One region of the Streptomyces sp. NPDC055239 genome, then DNA from elsewhere that is predicted to be linked to it. Evidence: riboswitches for the same ligand, from Rfam matches in the RefSeq annotation. Region 1 holds a riboswitch; the other holds the start of a gene.
What was found. Region 1 has a riboswitch for glycine ahead of gcvT (glycine cleavage system aminomethyltransferase GcvT). Riboswitches for the same ligand answer to the same signal wherever they lie in the genome.
Positions count from the first base shown of each region.

Region 2: another riboswitch for glycine. It lies ahead of gcvP (aminomethyl-transferring glycine dehydrogenase); the one in region 1 lies ahead of gcvT (glycine cleavage system aminomethyltransferase GcvT).

Region 1 is NZ_JBSGRD010000012.1:289,772-293,169, reverse strand. It holds gene glyA (serine hydroxymethyltransferase) at 1-203, opposite strand, end outside; gene gcvH (glycine cleavage system protein GcvH) at 227-604, opposite strand; gene gcvT (glycine cleavage system aminomethyltransferase GcvT) at 663-1,805, opposite strand; glycine riboswitch at 1,970-2,075, opposite strand; gene ACWFRJ_RS33110 (AAA family ATPase) at 2,228-2,902, shown strand; gene ACWFRJ_RS33105 (enhanced serine sensitivity protein SseB) at 2,963-3,398, shown strand, end outside.
Region 2 is NZ_JBSGRD010000015.1:9,551-12,948, reverse strand. It holds gene gcvP (aminomethyl-transferring glycine dehydrogenase) at 1-1,758, opposite strand, end outside; glycine riboswitch at 1,955-2,052, opposite strand; gene ACWFRJ_RS36225 (PRC-barrel domain-containing protein) at 2,197-2,580, shown strand; partial or broken gene ACWFRJ_RS36220 (DNA polymerase IV) at 2,493-3,398, opposite strand, start outside.

The DNA.
Region 1 (3,398 bases):
CAGCCGCCGTAGTAGCGGCGGCCGGGGTAGCCCTCGGCGTACTTGTTGGTGAGGACCGTGCCCTGGGCCTCCATGACGGCGACCGGAGCGAAGTTCTCCGAGGCGATCATTTCCAGGGTGGACTGCTGACGGTGGAGCTCGGCGTCGACGGCGGCGGCGACTTCCGGGTCAAGCTCGTGCAGAGGGGTGTTGAGAAGCGACATCACACGATCCCTATCGGTATGGGTCAGCCGGTGGTGAAGGCGGTGTACTCATCGGCGGAGAGCAGGTCGTCCGGCTCGCCCGTGATGCGCACCTTGAACAGCCAACCGCCCTCGAACGGGGCGGAGTTGACCAGCGACGGGTCGTCGACGACGTCCTGGTTGGCGGCGACGATCTCGCCGGTCACCGGGGCGTAGAGGTCGCTGACCGACTTGGTCGACTCCAGCTCGCCGCAGGACTCGCCGGCGGTCACCGTGTCACCGACCTCGGGAAGCTGGGCGAAGACGACGTCACCGAGCGCGTTGGCCGCGTGCTCCGTGATGCCGACCGTCGCCACACCGTCCTCGGTGGCCGAGAGCCACTCGTGCTCCTTGCTGTAACGCAGCTGCTGGGGGTTGCTCATGACCTGAATTCTCCTGTACGCGGTGGAGTGCTGGTGAACGGGGCTGTTGTGCCGGGTGTCACTTCTGGCGCTTGTAGAAGGGCAGCGCCACGACCTCGTACGGCTCGTGCGTGCCCCGGATGTCCACACCGACACCCTCGGTGCCCGGAGCCGCGTGTGCCACATCTACGTACGCGATGGCGATCGGCTTGCCGAGCGTCGGGGACGGCGCCCCGGAGGTGACCTCGCCGATGACCTTGCCCTCGGAGACCACGGAGAAGCCCGCACGCGGGACACGGCGGCCCGAGGCGATCAGGCCCACCAGCTTGCGCGGGGGAGCGGTCTCGGCGCGCTCGGCGGCGGCCGCGAGCGCCGCGCGCCCCACGAAGGTGTCGGACTGCGAGGTCTTCTCGAACTTCACGACCCGGCCCAGGCCCGCGTCGAAGGGCGTGAGGTCCGAGGTCAGCTCGTGCCCGTACAGCGGCATGCCCGCTTCGAGACGGAGCGTGTCGCGGCAGGAGAGCCCGGCAGGGACCAGGCCGACGTGCTCGCCGGCCTCCATGAGCGCGTTCCAGAGCTTCTCGGCGTCGCCGGGCGAGACGAAGAGCTCGAAGCCGTCCTCGCCGGTGTAGCCCGTGCGGGCGATGAGGGCGGGCACGCCCGCGACCGTGCCCGGCAGGCCCGCGTAGTACTTCAGTCCCTCCAGGTCCGCGTCCGTGAGCGACTTCAGGATGCCGGGGGACTCGGGACCCTGGACGGCGAGCAGCGCGTACGCGTCGCGGTCGTCGCGGACCTCGGCGTCGAAGCCGTCGGCGCGGGCGGTGAGCGCGTCGAGCACGGTCTGCGCGTTCGAGGCGTTGGCGACGACCATGTACTCGGGGGACTCGGGGGCGTCGGCCTCGCCCAGGCGGTAGACGATCAGGTCGTCCAGGATCCCGCCGTCCTCGGCACAGATCATCGTGTAGCGGGCGCGGCCGACACCGACGGAGCCGATGTTGCCGACGAGCGCGAAGTTCAGGAAGTCCACGGCCTGCGGTCCTGTGACCGTGATCTCGCCCATGTGGGAGAGATCGAAGAGACCGGCCTTGGTGCGGACGGCGATGTGCTCGTCGCGCTCGCTGCCGTACCGGAGCGGCATGTCCCAGCCCGCGAAGTCGGTCATGGTCGCGCCGAGCGCGCGATGCACGGCATCGAGGGCGGTCAGACGGGGGGCGGTACTCATACGGGGAACTCCCAGGGCATGACGGGCGAGGTCGATCCTCCCCATCTGTCATCGGAACCTGAGAGGTTCACCACGACCCGTCCGTATGCGTCATACGTCTGTAGCAGGGGTCGTGACTTGCACCTTGGGTGGAGCCGCCGGGGCGACCCGCTTTTCAGATGTGCCTCGCCCGCGCGGTACGGGGCCTGAGAGATTCAAGGGAGGGACTTGCTCCTTCGGCGCCCCGGTGCGTCCTACGACGGCGACCGGGAACTCTCCCGCGCGGATTCAAGCGGCCTGTATGGAGTTTGCGCGCACATCATTGCACGCGCCCGAGTCACAGGGCAGTGCCAGTGCCGTAATGCTGTTGTGCCGCATTACCTTCTCTTTACACTTGGCGGGGAAGCTGCGGTAAGCAGTTACGTGACCGCTAGGGGAGGCCGATCACGGTGCGCAGGACCAGTGTCTACGCGACCAACACGGGGGTGGCCCTGCCCAAACAGGCCGCCGCCCCCACCAGGGAGAGCTGCGGCGCCCTGCCCGCGGTCGTCGTCCGCGACCTGAGGCAGCGGTCCGGCCACAGCCCGCACCGCCTCACGTTCGGCGCGGGCGACCTGATCGTCGTCTCCGGGCTGCCGGGCAGCGGCAAGTCCACGCTGATGCGCAGAGCCGTCGCGGGTTCGCGCATCGACTCGCAGGACACCCGCGACCGCTGGGCCCTGCGCATGCCGGCCCTGCTGCCGTACGCCGTCTACCGCCCCCTGGTCCGCCTCGCGCACTACGCGGGCCTGCGCGCCGCCCTGCGCTCCGGCGAGGGGATCGTGGTGCACGACTGCGGCACCCAGGCATGGGTGCGCGGCTGGCTGGCCCGCGAAGCGGTGCGGCGCGGCACGACGCTGCATCTGCTGCTGCTCGACGTGCCGCCGGACACCGCCATGGAGGGGCAGCTCTCGCGCGGGCGCGGCGTGTCGCGGTACGCCTTCGCGCGGCATCGCAGGACCGTCGGGCGCCTCGTCGGCGCCGCCGAGCGGGGCGATCTGCCGCGCGGCTGCGGCTCCGCGATCCTGCTCGACCGGACGGCCGCGAGCGTCCTGCGCGGGATCGGCTTCGGAGGCTGAGCGCCCCGCCGCGTTAGGGTCGTGCCGCAGGCAGAGCGGGACAGGGCAGGGGTTGGGCAGATGGATATTCCGGCGCAGGCGCACGCACATCCGTACGGAGGATGGCCGGGCAACGAACTCGAAGAGGTGCTCGCGGCATCACTCGGCACGCCGGGGGCGCCCCAGACGTCCGCGGGGGCCCGCATCGTCGAGGTGCTCGGCCGCAGCCACGTCTGGGTCCCGCTGCCGAGCGGCGGCGGCCCTGACAGCGGCACCCTCGACCTGCCCACGCTGGAGATCGACGGCCAGGCCTTCGTCCCCGTCTTCAGCTCCGAGCAGCAGTTCCAGCAGGTCACCGGTGGCCGGATGGGCTGCACCGTGGCGCCCGCCGTGGAGTTCGCGCGCGGGCTTCCCCCGCAGATGGGCATCGCGGTCAACCCGGACGGCACGGTCGGGGTCCCGCTGCCGCCGCCCGCCGTCGCCGAACTCTGCCGGTCCGGACGCACGCCGCTGGACG
Region 2 (3,398 bases), on a different contig from region 1:
CCGTACGGCGAGCAGTCCGGCGAGCTCGCCCTGCGAACCGGCGTTGGGCTGCAGCGAGACCTTGTCGTACCCGGTGACCTCGGCGAGCCGCTCCTCCAGCTCACGGATGAGCGTCAGGTAACCCTGTGCCTGCTGGGCGGGCGCGAAGGGGTGCAGCTGTCCGAACTCGGGCCAGGTGACCGGCTCCATCTCCGTGGTCGCGTTGAGCTTCATGGTGCAGGAGCCCAGCGGGATCATGCCGCGGTCGAGCGCGTAGTCGCGGTCGGCCAGCTTGCGCAGGTAGCGCAGCATGGCGGTCTCGGAGCGGTACTGGTGGAAGACGGGGTGCGTGAGGTACTCGTCCTCGCGCAGCAGACCGGCCGGGAGCGTGTCCCCGGTCTCCGCGTCGAGCGCCTCGACGTCCGCCTCGACCTTGAACGCGGTCCAGATCGCGGTGAGCTGCTTGCGCGTGGTCGTCTCGTCGCAGGCCAGGGAGACGTGGTCGGCGTCGATCTGGTGGATGTTGACGCCGCCCTCGCGGGCCGCGGCGACGAGCTCCTCGGCCTTGCCGGGCACGCGCACGGTCAGGGTGTCGAAGTACGCGCCGTGCACGACCTCGACGCCGCCCGCGGTGAGACCCGCGGCGAGCACGGTCGCGTAGCGGTGGGTACGGCGCGCGATGGCCTTGAGGCCCTCGGGCCCGTGGTAGACCGCGTACATTCCGGCCATCACGGCGAGCAGCACCTGAGCGGTACAGATGTTGCTGGTGGCCTTCTCACGGCGGATGTGCTGCTCACGGGTCTGCAGCGCGAGCCGGTAGGCCTTGTTGCCGTCGGCGTCGACGGAGACACCCACGAGCCGCCCCGGCAGGCTGCGTGCGAACTTCTCGCGCACCGCCATGTAACCGGCGTGCGGTCCGCCGAAGCCCATCGGCACACCGAAGCGCTGCGTGGTGCCGACGGCGATGTCGGCGCCGAGCTCACCGGGCGAGGTGAGCAGCGTCAGGGCAAGGAGGTCGGCGGCGACGGAGACGATGGCACCGATCTCGTGCGCCTGCTCGATGAGCGGCTTTATGTCGCGTACGGCACCGGAGGCGCCCGGGTACTGGATCAGTACGCCGACGACACCGCGCTCGGCGACCTCGGCCGGGATGCCCTCGCTCAGATCGGCGACGACGATCTCGACACCGGTCGGCTCCGCACGGGTCTGGATGACGGCGATGGTCTGCGGCAGCGTGTCGGCGTCGACAAGGAAGACGCCGTTCTTGACCTTGCCCATGCGCCGCGACAGGGCCATGGCCTCGGCGGCGGCGGTCCCCTCGTCGAGCAGCGAGGCACCGGAGGTGGGAAGGCCGGTCAGCTCGGCGACGACGGTCTGGAAGTTGAGCAGGGCCTCGAGGCGACCCTGGGAGATCTCCGGCTGGTAGGGCGTGTACGCGGTGTACCAGGCCGGGTTCTCCATGACGTTCCGCAGGATCACGGGCGGCGTGAAGGTGCCGTAGTAGCCAAGGCCGATCATGGAATCGAGAACCTGGTTACGGTCCGCGAGGGAGCGCAGCTCGGCCAGGACCTCGGCCTCGGTGCGCGCCCCGGGCAGGTTCAGCGCCTCGGCGTTCTTGATCACATCCGGTACGGCGGCGGCGGTCAGCTCGTCGAGCGAGCCGTACCCGACCTGCGCGAGCATCTTGGCCCGTGCTTCCACATCAGGGCCGATGTGCCGCTGCTCGAAGGGGATGCCCTGTTCGAGCTGGGAAAGCGGGATGCGAGGGGTGGCGGTCATTGCGGAGGCCTCCTGGTCTGACGCGACCTGCGAGGGGCACCACGGCGCGGGTACCCGGACGGCCTCCCCCTCTGTCATCTCAACCTGAGAGTTTCACCGGTCCACGCCCCACGAGGGAGCCGTCCCGGCTTTCACCGTCGGTGAGGAAGGGTTTCGAACGTGCCCGCCCGACGCCCGCCCTACTTTCCAGAGTGACCTCGTCCGTGCGGTACAGGGGCCTGAGAGATTCCGGGGAGGAGTTGCTCCTTCGGCGCCCCCGGTGTGTCCACCGGAGAGCTCTCCCGCACGGGGTCAGCAGCCATGCGCCAGCCTACCAGCGAGGTCTGCGGCCGATCCCTCGAGTGGCCGCCTGCCCCGAAGTGCTCTTTCGTAGTGATTACGAACGAACAAGGATGAGTTGTGCCCCACTTCGACAAGTCTCGACCAGTTGGAGGGCCCGTGCAGACCGATATCGATCCGCGCAACCTGATCGGCCGGAAGGCGTTCGACCGGAACGGGGCCAAGATCGGCACGATCGACGAGGTCTATCTCGACGACGCCACCGGCGCCCCGGAGTGGGCGGCCATACGCACGGGTCTTTTCAGCAGGGACGCGTTCGTGCCCCTGGAACCCAGCGAGCTCACGAGCGACGGCACCCTGCGCATCCCCTTCGAGCGCTCCCTGATCAAGGACGCTCCCGATTTCGGCGTGGGCCGCCATCTCTCCCCCGAGCAGGAACTGCAGCTCTACCACCACTACGGCCTGGACATCGCGCCCCCACCACAGGCACCGCCACCACCGGACCAGGACTTCGGCACCATCGCGGGCCAGGAGGCGCCCTGACCCTCGCCGGTCACCCCGGCGACTCCACAGGTATTGGCATCACTGCGGCTCCGGTTCCGGCTCCGGCTCCTCTGGAGCGGCCACCAATGGCAAGGGCTCCGCGGGCTCGAGCTCCGGATCATCGGTCCTGAACGTCCGCACCCGCCCCGGCACCGACGACTCCGGCGTCTCGAAGCGGACCGTCACCCGCCCCAGGCCACTCCCCTGCACCCACCCGTGCCCGAACGCGGCATGCCGCACATCGTGCCCGGCAGCCCACCGCCGCTCGGTCGGCACCACGGGCACGACGGCCACGACGGGCGTCACGACCGGCACCTCCACCGCGTCACCCACGGCCTGCGCCGCGATCTCCCCGGCCGGCTCCCTCTCCGCTTCGGCCTCAGCGGCCTCGGCGGCCTCAGCCGCCTGCGCCTGCGCGAAGAGGTCCTCCTGCGTGTAGTCGGCGAGCCCCGTGACGCCCACGCCGAGGAGCCGCACGCCTCCGGTGGTGTCCACGGCCTCGAGGAGCCGCGCGGCGGCCTCCCGCACCACCCCGGCGTCGTCCGTCGGCCCGCGCAGCGTCTCGGAGCGCGTCAGCGTCGAGAAGTCGAACCGCCGCACCTTCAACACGATGGTCCGCCCCGAGTGCCCCGCCGCCCGCAGCCGCTCCACACACCGGTCGGCGAGCCGCGCCACCTCGCCCCTGACCCGAACCCGGTCATGGATGTCCACGTCGTACGTGTCCTCGACGCTGACCGACTTGGATTCCCGCTCCGCCACCACGGGCCGCTCGTCCCGGGCAAGGGCCATCGCGTACAGCGCGCTCCCGTGCGACTTCC